One region of the Priestia sp. TSO9 genome, then DNA from elsewhere that is predicted to be linked to it. Evidence: a T-box and tRNA genes for the amino acid it is inferred to sense, from the RefSeq annotation. Region 1 holds a T-box; the other holds one or more tRNA genes.
What was found. A T-box is a leader RNA that pairs with one kind of tRNA and senses whether it is charged. The one in region 1 lies ahead of thrS (threonine--tRNA ligase), so its partner is inferred to be a tRNA-Thr.

Region 1 (8,602 bases):
TTGTATTATCAGCTGCAAAAAAATGTTGATAAACAAATTTTAAAAGTTCTTCGGACCATAGAACAATCTTCTTTCTATGAAAATACAATTATTATTTTTACGTCTGATCACGGTGATTTGCTTGGAGCTCACGGGGGACTACATCAAAAATGGTACAACATGTATGAAGAATCTATTCACGTTCCGCTTCTCATTCACAACAAATGTTTGTTTACCAATTATCAACGTACAGACCTGATGACTAGTCACGTTGACTTGATCCCGACAATGCTTAGTTTAGCTAATATCAATGCTTCCGCTGTTCAAAAGCAATTACAAAAAAGTCATACGGAAGTACATCCATTTGTTGGGCGAGACCTGTCAGGTATACTTCGAGGAGAATCGTCTCTTGAGCAAGAGCAAACACCGGTTTTCTTCATGACGGATGATGACCCGACAAAAGGACTTCACCAAACAAGTTTTTTAGGAGAAAGCTACCCGTCAGTTGTTCAGCCTAATCACATTCAAGCGGTCATTGTCGAGTTTTCGTCAGCGGCAGGAAAGGAAATTTGGAAATACGCTCGCTATCATGATAATCCGCAATTTTGGTCAGCAGATGACAAAAAAGATGAATTCATTCACGGAGAGCAATATGAAGGTTACCCTGTAAGTCTTACTACCCTCAAAACAACACGTGTTCCCGATCAAATTGAAATGTACAATTTGACCAAGGATCCGTTAGAAACAGTAAATCTGGCTCACCCGTACTTTTCGACAAATGAAACAAGGGAAATTCAGCGGCAGCTTGATGTTATTCTTAAAGAACAAATCAGGACAAAACGGATTTTTCCGCAAAGTGGAAGTATGTATGATGAGCTTCAGTCTAAAGATAGATAAAAAATAGTTTCTACGGATTTAAGTCAACTATTTGGGTGAGCAGAAAAAGGTATATTTAATATTTTAGTATATAAATAAAAAAACCTGATGATGCTTGTGCTATGTTACTTGTTCTGGTTTGGGATAGTATTGGTTTTACTTCGTTAATTCCGCTTAGATAAAACAAATAAGGACTTACGGTATCTTTCTTTTGCGCTTTATTGTTGTGAAAATAAAGGTAAAAATAAGAATAGAATGTAGTCGTTAATAGTATAATAAAAAACTTTTTAAGTCCGTATATTCTTAAGTAACTTTTCAAGAATTCAAGCATAAAGTAATTCTATACCATTAAAAAATAAAAAATTATCTCTTGACTTCTGTTAAATTTATACACTATAATCGCTTTTAACAACTAATAAACAGTATTTGGCAATGAAAAGGACATGAATTAGGTGCTGTTTTCTTCGCAGAGAATAGGGTCACTGGCTGAGAGCCCTTAAGAAATCATCTAATTTACCACCTTAGAGCTATTGCAGGGAACGTGCATAACTGAAACTGCAATCGGTAAAACCGTTATCTTTTTTGAGCGTAAAATACGTATGGGTATTTTACGGAATTAGGGTGGTACCACGGCCGCATTCGTCCCTTTACTAGGGATGAGTGCGGTTTTTTTATGTAGAAAAAATGAATATACGAGCAATGAAAAGGACATGAATCATTTTTGGATTTTCTTTACAGAGAGTAGGGTCACTGGCTGAGAACCCTTAGAAAACGAAATGAATTTACCACCTTGGAGCTGCGGCGGGGAATGTATATACACTGAAACCGCAACCGGTAAAACCGTTATCTTTTTAAGCGTAAAATACGTATGGGTATTTTACGGAATTAGGGTGGTACCACGGCCGCATTCGTCCCTTTACTAGGGATGAGTGCGGCTTTTTTGTTGAATAAAAACATATTGGAGGAATGAACATGTCAAAACAAATGGAAGCAGAAAAGCGAAATCATCAAAAATTAGGTCAAGAACTGGAGCTGTTTATGTCGATGGAAGAAGCTCCTGGCATGCCGTTTTTCTTACCTAACGGAATGATTGTTCGAAATGAGTTAGAAAACTACTGGAAACAAAAGCATTACAAAGCAGGCTATCAGGAGATAAAAACACCAATCATGATGAAACAGGAGCTATGGGAACAATCAGGACACTGGGAGCACTATCATGAGAATATGTATTTTTCAAATGTTGACAAACAAAACTATGCGATTAAACCTATGAATTGTCCGGGAGCCATTTTGTTGTTTAACAGCAAGCGAAGAAGCTACCGAGAACTTCCGATTCGATACGCAGAGCTTGGATTAGTTCATCGCCACGAGCTTTCTGGCTCTTTAAACGGATTGCTAAGAGTCCGTTCATTCACACAGGACGACGCTCATTTATTCGTAGAACTCAGTCAGATTGAAGCTGAGATTAGCCGCATCCTAGCGTTTATCCATGACTTTTACTCACATTTTGGCTTCGATTACAAAGTGGAGCTATCCACACGACCTGGAAAATTCATGGGAGATATTGAAACATGGAACCAAGCAGAAAAGTCGCTTCAATCTGTGTTAAGTGAAAAAGGCTTAGATTACCAGGTTAATGAAGGAGACGGAGCTTTTTATGGGCCGAAAATCGATTTTCATATTTTAGATTCCTTAGGTCGCAGCTGGCAGTGCGGAACAGTTCAGCTTGATTTTCTAATGCCAGAGAAGTTTGACTGTATGTATATTGGGGAAGACAATAAACCGCATCGTCCCGTAATGATTCACCGCGCTATATACGGTTCCGTTGAACGATTTATGGCCATCTTGATTGAACATTACGAAGGTCAATTTCCTCTTTGGCTGGCTCCTGTTCAACTCAAACTATTGCCTATTGCACCGCCGCATATGGAATATGCATATAAAGTGAAACACGAGATGGAGTTAAAAGGATATCGTGTGGAAGTAGATGATCGCATTGAAAAAATAGGGCTAAAAATTCGAGAAGCAGAAATGCTGAAAGTTCCTTATATGGCTGTGATAGGAGATAAAGAAGTGGAAAATGAATCGCTTGCTATGCGAAAGCATGGGAAGAAAAATATAGGAACAATAAGTGTGGAAGAGGCAGCTGTAAACTTGAATAAAGAAAAAAATTCAAACGGAGTTTATTGAAGCCATTTACCTTGCTAAATAGAAAAATCCGATTTTTTAAGTCGGATAGTGATTCCCTTCATCTTGTCTTACACCAAAATGAAGGGAATATTGAACTAGAAGGGTATAAAATATTATATATCGGCAGTGTAACTTTTGTCTTAGATAAACGCCGTTATTTTATAAAAAAATTTATCTTATTCTATTCGAATCGTTTGTGGATGAAGCTGAAGCTTCACCTGATGGTTTGTTTATGTTTTGCTGATCTCGCTTCTTTTTAGAAGGAGAGTAAAAAAGAAATTTAAACATAAAGTATACTCCTAATGCTAGTAAAATACAGCCAATAAGTAAGTTAATCATCTTTCTCCGCCCTTCATACACTTCAGTTTTCATCATTATAACACCCGGTAAGATAAAACATTCATCGTTCTGTAAATAATCTCTATGTCAGGAATTTATATCTGAAGATAGTTAGTAAAAAAGTTATTTAAAAAAAATATAAAATAATTTTTCAGAATATTATTTTTATTCAAACTTATTATACGTAAGCATAATGATAATCTCTTTATTTAGTTTATAAATACAAAATAGAGCAATGATAAGAAATCGCTTACAAAAACTCTTGAAATATATATAATGATATTAGTATACTAATAGACAAGTTAGTAATTATTTCTATATAATTACTACTGTATCTGAAGTGAAAACGCGCAGGCAAATGGGAAAGACGTTATTTTCAAGTTTTTAATGGATGAGTGGCAACAGAAAGGAGAGAGTGCAATGGGAAAACTATTTAAAAAGAAGTCAATCGAGCAATTATTAGAACAAAGTCAAAACAAATCTCTAGTCAAAACATTAGGAGCATTCGATTTGACTCTTCTTGGTATTGGAGCCGTAATCGGAACGGGGGTTTTAGTATTAACAGGCTTAGTAGCTGCTAACGATGCTGGGCCAGCCGTTATTTTTTCTTTTATATTGGCTTCTATTGTATGCGGTTTTGCAGCGCTGTGCTATGCGGAATTTGCTTCAACTATACCTGTATCTGGGAGCGTTTACACCTATACATATGCAACCATCGGCGAAGTGGTAGCGCACTTAATGGGATGGACGTTGCTTTCTGTCTATTTGTTAACGATGTCAGCAGTAGCAAACGGCTGGTCTTCTTATTTTAACAACTTTTTAGAAGGCTTTGGTTTTTCACTGCCAAAAGAATTGATTACAATCCCTGCAAATGGAGGCCTAGTAAACCTTCCTGCTATTTGTATTACGCTTCTTATTACATGGCTGCTTTCAAGAGGAACAAAAGAAAGTAAAAAAGTGAATAACTTTATGGTACTTGTTAAATTGTTTATTATCCTTCTCTTCATTATTGTAGGAGCTTTTTATGTAAAACCGTCTAATTGGACACCTTTTATGCCTTATGGAATTGAAGGTGTTGTGACAGGGGGAGCGGCCGTATTTTTTGCTTTCTTAGGTTTCGATGCCTTATCTACATCAGCAGAAGAAGTAAAGAATCCGCAGCGCAATTTGCCCATTGGAATTATTAGTTCACTTGTGATCTGCACGATTATTTATGTAGCAGTATGCCTTGTTATGACCGGAGTTGTTTCGTACAAGGAACTGAATGTTCCAGAAGCAATGGCCTATGTTCTTCATTCAGTAGGACAAAATGCAGTGGCAGGAGTTATTGCTGCAGGAGCTGTCATTGGAATCATGGCTGTTATTTTCGCCTACATTTATGCAGCAACACGCATTTTATTCTCAATGAGCCGCGACGGCTTGTTGCCAAAAGCATTTGCCAAAACAAACGAGAAAACAGGAGTTCCGATTCTTTCTACTTGGCTAGTAGGGATTATCGGAGCGTTAATTTCAGGATTTATAGATCTAAAAGAACTTGCGAATTTAGCAAATATCGGAGCTCTTTTAACTTTCGGCATGGTGGGCGTCAGCATTATCATCTTACGTAAAACGCATCCAACTTTAAAACGTGGATTTACAATGCCGTTTGTCCCGGTTTTACCAATTTTATCTGTATTATCTTGTTTATTTTTAATGATTAATCTTCCTAAAACAACATGGCTGTATTTTAGCATATGGATTGTGCTTGGTATAGTTGTATATGTCGGTTATTCTCGTAAACACAGTCGATTAACAAGTAAAGAAATGAAAAAAGCGAGTTAAAAGTAAAAAAGAGCCTTTCAGCAAAGAAAGGCTCTTTTTTACTTGTTGTTCGGTTGTTAGACAGTTAGGACGATTGTTCACTATGTTTTTTGCGTGTTTCCACAATAAAAAGACAAGTGCTGATAACAAAAGCCGTTCCTACAAAAATGGCGCCGACCCAAGGAAGTGAAGTAAGTCCCATATGGTTAATAATTACGCCTCCGAAAAAGGCGCCAAAAGCATTTCCTAAGTTAGCAAACGAATGATTCGAAGTAGAAGCTAAAGCAGGTGCTTCCTGTGCTAAGTTCATAATTTTCACTTGAATACCAGGCATTACAGCAAATGCTGCTGCCCCCCAGAAAAACAGCGTGATAATCGCTGCTGTTGGGCTTTTAACGGTAAACGTAAAAATAGTCAGCACAATACAAAGAAAAGCAAATATACCTACAACCGAAGGCATTAACTTCCAGTCTGCTAGCTTGCCTCCAACAACGTTTCCGAGCGTAACTCCGCATCCATATAATACAAGTATCCACGTAACGCTATGTTCACTTACTCCTGTAACGTCTTCAAGAAGCGGTGTAATGTACGTAAATACAGTAAATAAACTACCGCATCCTATTGCGCTTAAAAGAAGCATCACAAGAAGTTTTGGTTGAGTAAAAGCAGCAAACTGCTGTTTTAGACCCGTTAATTTGTCTTGACCAAGCTTTGGGATAAACAGAATAATACCAATAAATGCAATAATCCCCATGATCGTAATAGCTCCAAACGAAGCTCTCCAGCCTAAGTGTTGCCCAATGAATGTTCCCACAGGAACGCCGATTATATTTGCAATGGTTAAACCTGCCATCATCGTTGCCACAGCACTTGCACGTTTATGAGGTTGTACGAGCCGTGAAGCAATAACAGCGCCTACTCCAAAGAAAGTACCGTGACATAATGCCGTAACTAAACGAGCTCCCATTAAAATTCCATAGCTAGGTGCAATAATAGCAATCGCATTTCCGAGAATAAATAAAAGCATAAGTAAACAAAGCAGAAGCTTTTGAGGAAGTCGATGAGTAAAAATGGTTAAAATTGGCGCGCCGATTGCTACTCCTAAAGCATAGCTTGTAATTAGTTGGCCAGCAGTCGAAATGCTAACGTGAAGGTCTTCCGCAACGTTAGGCAATATCCCCATAATAACAAATTCCGTCATTCCGATAGCAAAAGCTCCAAGAGTCAATGAGATGAGAGCAATTGGAAAGGAATCTTTCTTACTGACCTGCTCATTAGCATGCATTGTATTCATGTGTGATCACCCTTTCTGTGTATAAAATTTATATCTCCTTGAAAAGAAGTCAATTACTAATAATACTTAAGTGATTGAGCTTTGACAACCAAAAAAGCTGATGTAAGCGGTATCTTTTCGAATTCCATTTATCTTTATCATATATGAAGACAGTCAGACATAAATTTATTGACAGAATAAAGTTTAGTCCTATAAACTATTTTTAAAGTTGAATAGTTTATACCTATAAACTAAATGTGCAAAGGAGGGAAAGAAGTGACGAAAAGCAAGTTATATCAAGCTGTAGAACTTTTTGAAGAAGTGCTGTTTGTAGGAACAGAAGTAATTCACAGAGAGATAAGCCATAACCTCTTCGAACATGTCTCTAGGCAGCAGTTTGATTTGTTAAATAGTTTAATGATTAAAGGTCCATCTTCACCTGGCAGTCTTGCTGTCTTGCAAGGTGTTCATAAAAGTGCTATTTCGAATCGAATCAAAAAGCTGCTCGAAAAAAGGCTTGTGGAGTGGGACACTAATGAACTAGAGAGCGATAAACGTTCTAAGCTTATTAAGATTACGGCTGAAGGAGAAAAGGTAATAAATGACGGAAATGCCGCGTGTTTTAGTATCATTGAGAATTTGTTTGATGATGTAGAAGAAGAAAAAATAGATACATTTATTGAAATTCTTACAATGGCAAAAGAAAAGTTAACTACAAAAGGGGAAAGCAAAGAATGAAATTTATTGTGAAATTTAAATGGGTGATTGCGGCCTTTATTTTAGCTTTAACAGGTATATTGATGCTAACGTCACCAAATTTAACAAAGCTCGCAAGTGAAAAAGGGCAGTCTCAGCTTCCCGACGATGCCGTTTCATCCAGAGCCAGCCAAATTCTAAAAAATGCTGGAGAAGACAGTAATACCATCAGCATGGTTATCAAGTTAGATAACGCATTAGATAAAGACAGTGAGAAACAAATACAGAAAATCATTGATAAGACAGAGAAAATTAAAGGTGTAAAAGATGTCACAACGCCTTTAACAGATGATCAAGATGTTCGTAATCAATTAATGTCTAAAGACAAAAAAACCGTTTTAGTTCCGGTTACTGTCAGTGGATCGGATGAAAAAGTTGAAAAAATAGCGAATCAGATTTATGATAGCGTACCAAAAGACACTACGGCATATGTAACAGGTGCATCTCTTATCAATCAGGATTTTGCACACAGTTCAGAAGAAGGGTTAAAGAAAACGGAGTTTATTACTATCTTTTTGATTTTAGGTTTGCTTTTACTCGTTTTCCGTTCAGTCGTGACGCCGTTTATTCCTATTTTAATTGTGGGAATCACATACTTAATCAGTCAATCGTTACTAGGGATTTTAGTTAAAAATGTCGATTTTCCAATCTCAACGTTCACGCAAACGTTCTTAGTAGCTATTTTGTTTGGAATTGGTACGGATTACTGCATTCTTTTACTTAATCGTTTCCGTGAAGAATTGGCAAACGGACATGATAAAGTAGAGGCCACGATCACGGCTTATCGTACAGCAGGAAGAACGCTATTTATCAGCGGAATTGCCGTATTTATTGGGTTTGCAGCCATTGGATTTGCCAAGTTTGCCATTTTCCAGTCGGCTGTCGGGGTAGCAGTGGGCGTAGGTGTACTGCTAGTCATTTTATTTACTCTGCTTCCACTTTTTATGGTTACGCTTGGAGAAAAATTATTTTGGCCGTCTAAAAAAGTGGCTTCTCATAGCGATAATAAGCTGTGGGGCTTTTTAGGGAAAAAGGCAGTGGCGCGACCGTTCGTGTTTTTAGTCATTACAGCGATTATTACCGTGCCTTTTATTGTCACGTACGACTCAAAAGTATCGTTTGATTCTACTGCTGAAATAAGCAGTGATTATAAATCTATAAAAGGACTAAATGCTATCAGTGATGCACTGGGAGAAGGAAAAGCGTTTCCTGTCAATGTTATTATTAAAGGAGATAAAGAGTTAACAAAGGCGGATGTTATTCCTTATTTAGGAAATATAAGCAAAGCAATTGAAAAAGTGGATCACGTGGATTCTGTTATGACTATCACACAGCCTACCGGAGAAAAGATTGATGATTTATATGTTAATTCACAGCTAGGCTCTGCAT
Region 2 (8,602 bases), on a different contig from region 1:
CAATATCAGTTCCAACCAGCTCAGATGTCTTAAGCTTAAATAAGTACAGCATCGCAATCGCAAATAATGAGCCCGAACCAATCGATGTTAGTCCGACAATAAATCCAAAGACTACGCCAATTCCGATTGTTAATCCTTTTTTCTGATTTAAGTCCATTTCCTGAAACCGATTTGGGCGAATTAATTTATCAAAAAAGACGCGAAAGATAATTGAAATGGCAACCAGCGTCATGACATATCCAAGAGCGTGCTTAATAATCGTTTCTTGATGCTCGTGAAAAGATGGAAATGCATGAAGTGTGACAATAGCCAGCACAGCGCTCGGAATACTTCCGAAAGCTAAATATTTTGCTAATTTAAAGTTAATGGTTCGCTGTTTGTAGTGCTGAGCGACTCCGAATAATTTTGTGATAGAATTGTAGACAAGATCTGTTCCTACGGCAATGGAAGGGTTAATGCCGAGTACAATCAGTAAAGGTGTTAATAAAGCGGCACCTCCAACCCCCGTTAAGCCTACAAGGGTTCCAACGAATAATCCCATTAAGGTAATTGATAGTTCCATATTTCGTCCTCCTACTCTCAAAACCAAGTACATTGATCTGATTATAGAGCATTGTAGCTCATATGTAAATAAAATTCTGAATATTTTTAGTGGAGTTGAAAAGGTTTTCTTAGCCTTCACTATTTTAGGGAACGGACGATAAAGTGATAGGAAGTTGTAAAAAAGTAAATAGAATACGTTTATTTATCTATGATTACGCTCTAATTTGTGTTACAAATGTAAATGCAATAAAAGAGTTTATTTTTATCTCATTTGAAAGACCGGTGAATGCATGAGTTTTGTCACAAAAGATTTGTTAATTAATTTTCTATTTATTTTATTGGCGCTATTTTTAGTTCAGATGTTTTATTTAATCAAGTATGCTAAAAAAATTCATTGGTGGAAAGATCGTTATATCGCAGTATTTCCGATTTTAGCTATTACCTTCTGCCTTTTGTTTCCCGTCAACGGAGCTTATGTCCCGGATGACTATCGAATGGATCTACGAAGAATTCCTTATATTTTAGGAACGTTATATGGAGGCTGGCCGCTAGGGAGCTTGCTTTTTGTCTTTATTTTACTGCTGCGCTTGCTAATTGGCGGGTATGATGTAGGGTTTTTATCAACATTAATTGCTCTTCCGATTTTATCCATTCCTTTATTTTTCCTAACAAAATACTTTTTACATTTCTCATTAAAAAATAGAATTATCGTGAGCACCTGTCTTAGTATAATCGGTTCTTTATTAGCTATGCTTGTATCCATTTTTGTCTTGCACGTAACAAGCATTCCTATTAGCGTGTGGGTTCAATTCGCGATTTTAGATGTAGCAGGCATGTTTGTAATTACCATACTGTGGGAAGCGATACGGGCAAATTTACTAGTGCTGCAGCGCCTGATGAAAGCAGAGAAACTAGAAATTGTCAGTCATTTAGCTGCCAGCATCTCTCATGAAGTGCGAAATCCTCTAACGGCAAGCAGAGGATTTATGCAAATGCTGCAAGAAGATGAAAAAGAACCTACTAAAAAACGCTACATTTCAATTGCGATTAATGAACTAGACCGCGCAAAAGAAATCATTGATGATTACTTGCTGTTTGCCAATTCTGCACCAGAACGAAATGAAAAAATGAATATTTCAGAAGAGATTCATCACGTCACCCATATTATGACGCCTCTTGCCAATATGAATGGAGTCGCGATTGATTTTACATTTGATGAAGAAGTGAAGTGCTTCGTAATGGGAGAAAGAAGAAAGCTTCAGCAGTGCTTAATCAATTTATTTAAAAATAGTATTGAAGCGATGCAAAACGGAGGCACGTTAACTATTAAAGTAGGAAAAGAAGGCGGAGCTGTTATCGTGGATATTATTGATACGGGCTGCGGCATGACGCAAGAACAAATCAACCGGCTAGGCGAACCGTATTTTACAACAAAAGAAAAAGGTACGGGACTTGGAACGATGGTATCTTTCAGCATTATTCATTATATGAAGGGAAAAGTGAGTGTGTCTAGCATAAAAGGGAAAGAAACGTGCTTTTCACTTGAGTTTCCACTTTGTGAATAAAAAGGCCGGGACAAAAGTTGTTTAGTTGAAGGAAGATCTGAATGCGTTTGATCCTTGAGGGAGAATCAAACGCATTCGGATTTTTTCATTGGCAGGGTAAATGTATGTTTCATCTACTTAGTCGCTTCTAGCAGTTGATGGGAGGGCAAGGCGAAGACACCTGCAGGAAAAGCGGCACAGGTGAGAGCCCGCAGGAGCGTACGCGACGAGGAGGCTCACCGGCCGCCCGCGGAAAGCGAAGCCTTGCACGGAAATCAACAGCGGTGGAACAAGAGGTTCAGCTCATGTATCTCATTTGTTCGTTTTTAGATTGTATTGATTTCGTTATGGCTTAATTTGTTTTTAATGAAGTTCACTCACATACTGATCAATCATCGTCTGTAAATCCTCTAGCGTTGTCTTACTTTTGTTGACAGACAGCTGCTGTAACGAATGAAGAGCACTATCAACAACAAACTTCCGGGGATTTGACTGTTTAAACAGCTCTTCTTCAATAAAACTAATAAGCTCTGTGCATTTTTGACGTTCGAATTCATCAGTAAATTGTTTGTGAACCTGTTTTTTTAAATCGATAAGTGCTGCAGAAATATCCTGTTCTATTTGATTTTTAGTATTCGGGCAAGATGGAAGCCATTCTTTAATCGTTTGCGGATCGAGCAAAATGTCTCCTGAATTTGCTACTTCGTCTACAAGAGGAAGCAAGCGTTTGACACTGTAGCTTATGATCTCATGTGGGTCAGTATTTGTGCCATTAACCATAAAATTATAGTGAAAGTTGCGATGAAGCATGCCAAGAAACATAATTGCACAATCTAGCAGGTACGGTTTCTTTTCTTGTCCAAATAAATCAATGAACCGCTTGTAAACCCAGTTTACTTCGATAAACTGGGTTTTTTTTATGTACGCTTTTAAGTCAGGATCATTGGAAACAAATACTTCTTCAAGTAATGTGAAAAATTTATGTTTATGATGGTTTTTCATCTGTGCATCAATCTGTTTAACAAATACATCTACATCGGTCAGACTTTTACCAACCAGCAGCTGATTCCGCTCTTGTTCAATGGTCGTATGAAGCCATGTGAAAACAGCGATTAATAATTCATTTTTTGAAGAAAAATAGTTGTAGAATGTTCCTTTTGAAATGCCGCTATAATCAATGATGTCTTGAATAGAAGTAGCTTGAAATCCTTTCTCAACGAAGAGATGGTGTGCATTTTTTACAACTTGCTGTTTTCGGTTATTCATTATTATCACCTAAATATAAAATTAGACTCATGATCCAACTTTATGATACATGATTTAAAGCGTTTACACAAATGTTCTTTTCGAAAAAATAGACGATACCGCGAAAATGCATTGATATAAAAGGATTATAGGACTAAAAAAGTCGATAAAATAAAGGATATGAACGCAAGATTTTTCACTTGCATAAATTGAACTCACAGTATAATATACTCTATGTAGAACATGTGTCTAAAAAAATGAACTTAAAGTATAAGGAGGTACAATAATGAGTCAATCGATAAATCAAATGGAAAAGCCGCCTTATGGCATAATTGCTATTTTGTTAATTGGCGCTTTTATCTCATTGTTGAATGAAACATTATTAAACGTGGCGCTGCCGTCTATTATGAAAGACTTAGAGGTGACAACGTCAACTGTCCAGTGGCTTTCTACTGGTTATATGTTAGTGAATGGTATTATGATTCCAACAACCGCTTTTTTAATTCAGCGCTATTCTGTCAGAGGCTTATTTTTAACGGCAATGACTTTATTTACAGCAGGAACAATACTTGCCGGTGCTTCGCCCGTATTTTCGGTCTTGTTAACCGCTCGTATTATCCAAGCATCAGGCGCAGCCATTATGATGCCGCTTTTAATGAACGTATTGCTCACAAGTTTTCCATTAGAAAAACGCGGAGCTGCGATGGGGATTTTCGGTTTAGTTATGATTTTTGCTCCGGCAATTGGTCCTACTTTATCAGGGTGGCTAATTGAACACTATGAGTGGAGAATGCTGTTCCACCTTGTTACGCCAATCGCGGCAATTGTATTAATAGGCTCTTTCTTCCTATTAAAAGACAAAAAAGAAAAAGTGGAAATCAATTTGGATTTCCTATCGCTTGTGTTATCTACGATTGGATTTGGGGGACTTCTATACGGATTTAGCTCAGCAGGAGATAAAGGCTGGGATTCTGTGGAAGTATACGGCACCATTATCGTAGGAGCTGTGGCGCTGATTTTATTTATTACGCGTCAGTTCAAGCTTAAAACACCTATGCTTGAATTCCGCATTTTTAAATATCCAATGTTTGCTTTATCATCAACGATTTCAATGGTGATCACAATGGCATTATTCTCAGCCATGCTGCTAATGCCAATTTATGTTCAAACGGTACGAGGCATTTCTCCGCTTCATTCAGGATTACTAATGCTTCCGGGTGCGCTATTAATGGGTGTGATGTCACCGATTACCGGAAAATTATTTGATAAATTTGGAGCGCGTGCACTGGCTGTAACGGGTCTAACGATTACAGCCGTTACGACGTATTTCTTCAGTAACTTAGAGCTTGATACGACGTATACAACGCTCATTACGCTTTACACACTTCGCATGTTCGGAATGTCTATGGTGATGATGCCGGTTATGACAAACGGATTAAATCAGCTGCCGCAGCGCTTTAATCCGCATGGTACTGCGATGAATAACACGCTTCAACAAGTATCGGGAGCTATTGGTTCGGCTCTTTTAGTAACGGTGATGTCAAACCGTACAGCTACGCATGCAAAAGAGCTCGCTCAAGATGCAATGAGCGGAGCGGGAGCAGCGAATGCAACCGCAGCCGGGGCAGCTCAAATGAAAGAACAGATTGGGATGCAGGCAATGGTACAAGGGATTAACGATGCGTTTGCCGTCTCAGTAGTACTAGTGGTGGTTGCCTTAATTCTTTCATTATTTATGAAACGCGCAACGCCGGCAAGTGAAGATGAAGTGATAAAGGAAAAAGCAGGACGTGAGCAGTTCGCTAAATGAAAAAGAAATCCCCGCTGAGACAGCGGGGATTTTTTTAGCTTGTATATCTAAAACTTAACCCCATTTTCTTTAATAATTTTCGGTAGCCGATGGACGTTTGATCAGCCATAATGTGCGCTTCCATCTGCAGGTCTAAAGGCAAGTCTTCAGGTTTTTGGTTTTCAACCATTTCACGGTCTTCGTCAAAGACGCGAAGGTTAAAGTCATACACACCTTCAACGGGAGAATCTTTGTCAAAGTTTCGAGCGATTGGTGCGAATAAACGTGTTTCGCGGGCTGAAATAGGAGAGACTGCATTCATAATCCACAGCTCTGCGCCTTCTGGGAAGTATACTTTTAGCGTAGCTGTAAACGGTGGATAAACATCAAAGACACGAAGCCATTTAAAATCAGGTGGATTTAAATGCTGCTGTTCTTTGGAATAATTGCTCACGGTGCTCGTATATTCTACATGAAGCCCATACTCTGTATCGCTTACTTTATACTTAGGCACAAAGGCGTTGTTTCGATCACCAAATGTGTCCGTGTGAACCCAAGCAAAATGAGCTACGTCTAAAAAGCCTTCCATTTGACGACCGGCCGAACCCATGATATCAAAGCTCGGACAAACAATTTGCTGAAAATCAGGGTCCTCCCACGCATCGAAGTAAGGCAGGTTATCTTGTTCCCCTGTCAGGGAAGTCCACACTAATCCAAATCGTTCAATAACTGGATAGACGGCCATACACAAGCGGGGAGAAATATTGGCATCAGGGTGAGCTGGAATCGACGTGCATGCGCCGTCCGTTGCATAGCGGAAGCCGTGGTAAGGACAGACAATTTCATCATCTTCCACCCAGCCCATGCTAAGAGGGGTGCCTCGGTGAACGCATAAATCACGAGCCGCCACTACTTTGTGTGTGGTACGGTATAGAACTAGATTTACATCTAGCAGTTTTACGGACGTTGGTTTCTCTGTTACCTCACTGCAGCGTGCGACGGGGTACCAATACTTAGCGAGCGTCGTCCAATCTTCCAGGCTGAACGTGCAGTCTCTTGGGTAGGGAGTTGCCGTTTTTGATTTGGTCATGGTTGGTTGTTGTTCCATCTATTTTCTTCCCTTCTTTTGTAAGCTCTTTTACTAAGGGTAATATAAAAAAAGAAAATTCACATAATTTATGTAAGGAGTTCTAACATAAAATATGGAACTTTGTAGAAAGTGCGAATTTAAGAAGACGTAAATTAGAGAATATACCAATAAAAAAATTTAAAAAAGCGCTTCCTAAATGAATTTAAACGTGATATAATTTTCCAAGACGCTGGTGTAGCTCAGTAGGTAGAGCACTTGCATGGTAAGCAAGAGGTCGCAGGTTCGATCCCTGTCGCTAGCATACTAAAAAACCTTCTTTCTTGTTGAAAGAAGGTTTTTTTATTTGTGATGGCTTTAAAATTCTTCTCCGCCTTGTGAAAACTTTAACAGTTTGATAGCCTTATTAGGACGCTGTGAGAAAACATGTATATCTTTTTCACTATGTCTTATGAATCATATTTAGAAATATTCTTAAAAGAATGTTTATTGCCTCTAAGCATTGGGTACACGAAACTAGGGGTTAAATTTCAACAGGGAGTGTGAACGATAATTTGATTACGTTTAAGAATGTGTCAAAGCAATATCCAGACGGTACGACCGCCGTGAAAAATATTAATCTAGAAATTAAAGAAGGAGAGTTTTTCGTTTTAATTGGTCCGAGTGGGTGTGGGAAAACAACCACCTTAAAAATGATTAACCGTCTTCATGATATTACCGAAGGAGAACTATACATAAAAGATAAGCTCGTATCGGACCACAACATACATGAGCTGCGCTGGAACATTGGTTATGTCCTACAGCAGATTGCTCTTTTTCCTCATATGACCATTGCTGAAAATATAGCTATTGTACCCGAGATGAAGCATTGGAAGAAAAACAAAATCAAAACGCGCACTGATGAACTGCTTACCTTGGTAGGACTAGATCCAAAGCAGTATCGAAACCGAAAGCCGTCTGAGCTCTCAGGTGGCCAGCAGCAACGTGTAGGTGTAGCGCGTGCCCTCGCAGCTGATCCCCCCGTTATTTTAATGGACGAACCCTTTAGTGCCCTCGATCCGTTAAGCCGCGAACAGCTTCAGCAAGATGTTATTAGCTTAAAAGAAAAAATCAAAAAAACATTTGTGTTTGTTACGCATGATATGAGCGAAGCGATGACGCTTGGAGATCGTATCTGCCTAATGAAAGACGGGGAAATTGTTCAAGTTGGAACCCCGGAGGAATTCATTCAAAAGCCTAAAAATGAATTTGTAAAAACGTTTATTGGAAATCAAGGAAATGCTTTATTTGAGACATTGGATATGTTTCTCAAAGAAAGTGAACAGCCAGACGTAGAACCTACTGAAGAGCTAGCTTCAACCGCTACTGTTCAGCAGGCAATGGACGCCCTTTACGACCATGAAGCAATAGCCGTGAAAAAAGGGAGCAAACGCATTGGCGTTGTAACGCGCAAAACTCTATTAGCGTTTCTTTCTGATAAGACGAAAGAAGGAGGAACGCTGTAATGAATGCACTAAGCACATTATTAGATCAACGAGGAGACGCACTGTTTCAAGCTCTTCTTGAACACATTCAAATTTCAGTACTGGCCCTTGTTATCGCCGTATTAATTTCAGTGCCGCTCGGACTGTACTTAACGAGACATGACCGCATTGCTGAACCGATCATTGGCGTAACAGCCGTACTGCAAACCATTCCTTCACTCGCTTTATTAGGATTACTGATTCCTCTTGTCGGAATTGGAACCTTTCCCGCGGTTATTGCCCTGTTTTTATATTCGCTTCTTCCTATTGTACGAAATACATATACCGGAATTAAAGAAGTGGACCCATCTTTAATTGAAGCATCCAAAGCTATGGGGATGAACTCGTGGAGACGATTAATTAAAGTAGAACTTCCTCTAGCTCTTCCTGTCATTATGGCCGGAATTCGCACAGCGATGGTACTCATTATTGGTACAGCGACAATCGTGGCTCTTATCGGAGCGGGCGGACTCGGAAGCTTAATTTTGCTTGGTATTGACCGAAGCGATAATAGTTTGATTTTATTAGGAGCCATTCCAGCAGCATTATTAGCGCTTATTTTTGATGGAATTCTGCGAACGATTGAACACTCAGCTAAAAAAGGGTCCAAAAAACGCTCGTTTATTATGATCATCGTATTAATACTCATTCTTGTTTCTCCGTTTGCAGCGATGAGCGCAACAAAACCAGACCTTGTTATCGGAGGTAAAATTGGTGCAGAACAAGATATTTTAATTAATATGTACAAAGAATTAATTGAAGATCAAACCGATATGAAAGTAAATCTTCGATCGTCGCTTGGAAAAACAGTATTTGTATTTGAGGCTCTGCGTAACAAGGAAATTGACTTGTACCCTGAATATACGGGTAC

Region 2: it has a tRNA-Thr gene. The T-box ahead of thrS (threonine--tRNA ligase) is inferred to sense a tRNA for this amino acid. The anticodon was not compared.

Annotation. Positions count from the first base shown of each region.
Region 1 covers NZ_JAJEKD010000013.1:772,546-781,147, forward strand. The annotation lists partial or broken gene LJC66_RS12110 (sulfatase family protein) at 1-876, shown strand, start outside; T-box leader at 1,279-1,505, shown strand; T-box leader at 1,546-1,774, shown strand; gene thrS (threonine--tRNA ligase) at 1,828-3,045, shown strand; gene LJC66_RS12120 (hypothetical protein) at 3,217-3,420, opposite strand; gene LJC66_RS12125 (amino acid permease) at 3,805-5,205, shown strand; gene LJC66_RS12130 (MFS transporter) at 5,270-6,478, opposite strand; gene LJC66_RS12135 (MarR family winged helix-turn-helix transcriptional regulator) at 6,734-7,195, shown strand; gene LJC66_RS12140 (MMPL family transporter) at 7,192-8,602, shown strand, end outside.
Region 2 covers NZ_JAJEKD010000015.1:913,458-922,059, reverse strand. The annotation lists gene LJC66_RS20000 (sulfite exporter TauE/SafE family protein) at 1-562, opposite strand, end outside; gene LJC66_RS19995 (ATP-binding protein) at 834-2,108, shown strand; gene LJC66_RS19990 (hypothetical protein) at 2,243-2,443, shown strand; gene LJC66_RS19985 (TetR/AcrR family transcriptional regulator) at 2,451-3,353, opposite strand; gene LJC66_RS19980 (DHA2 family efflux MFS transporter permease subunit) at 3,619-5,142, shown strand; gene LJC66_RS19975 (aromatic ring-hydroxylating oxygenase subunit alpha) at 5,177-6,229, opposite strand; tRNA gene LJC66_RS19970 (tRNA-Thr) at 6,440-6,512, shown strand; gene LJC66_RS19965 (ABC transporter ATP-binding protein) at 6,763-7,713, shown strand; gene LJC66_RS19960 (ABC transporter permease/substrate-binding protein) at 7,713-8,602, shown strand, end outside.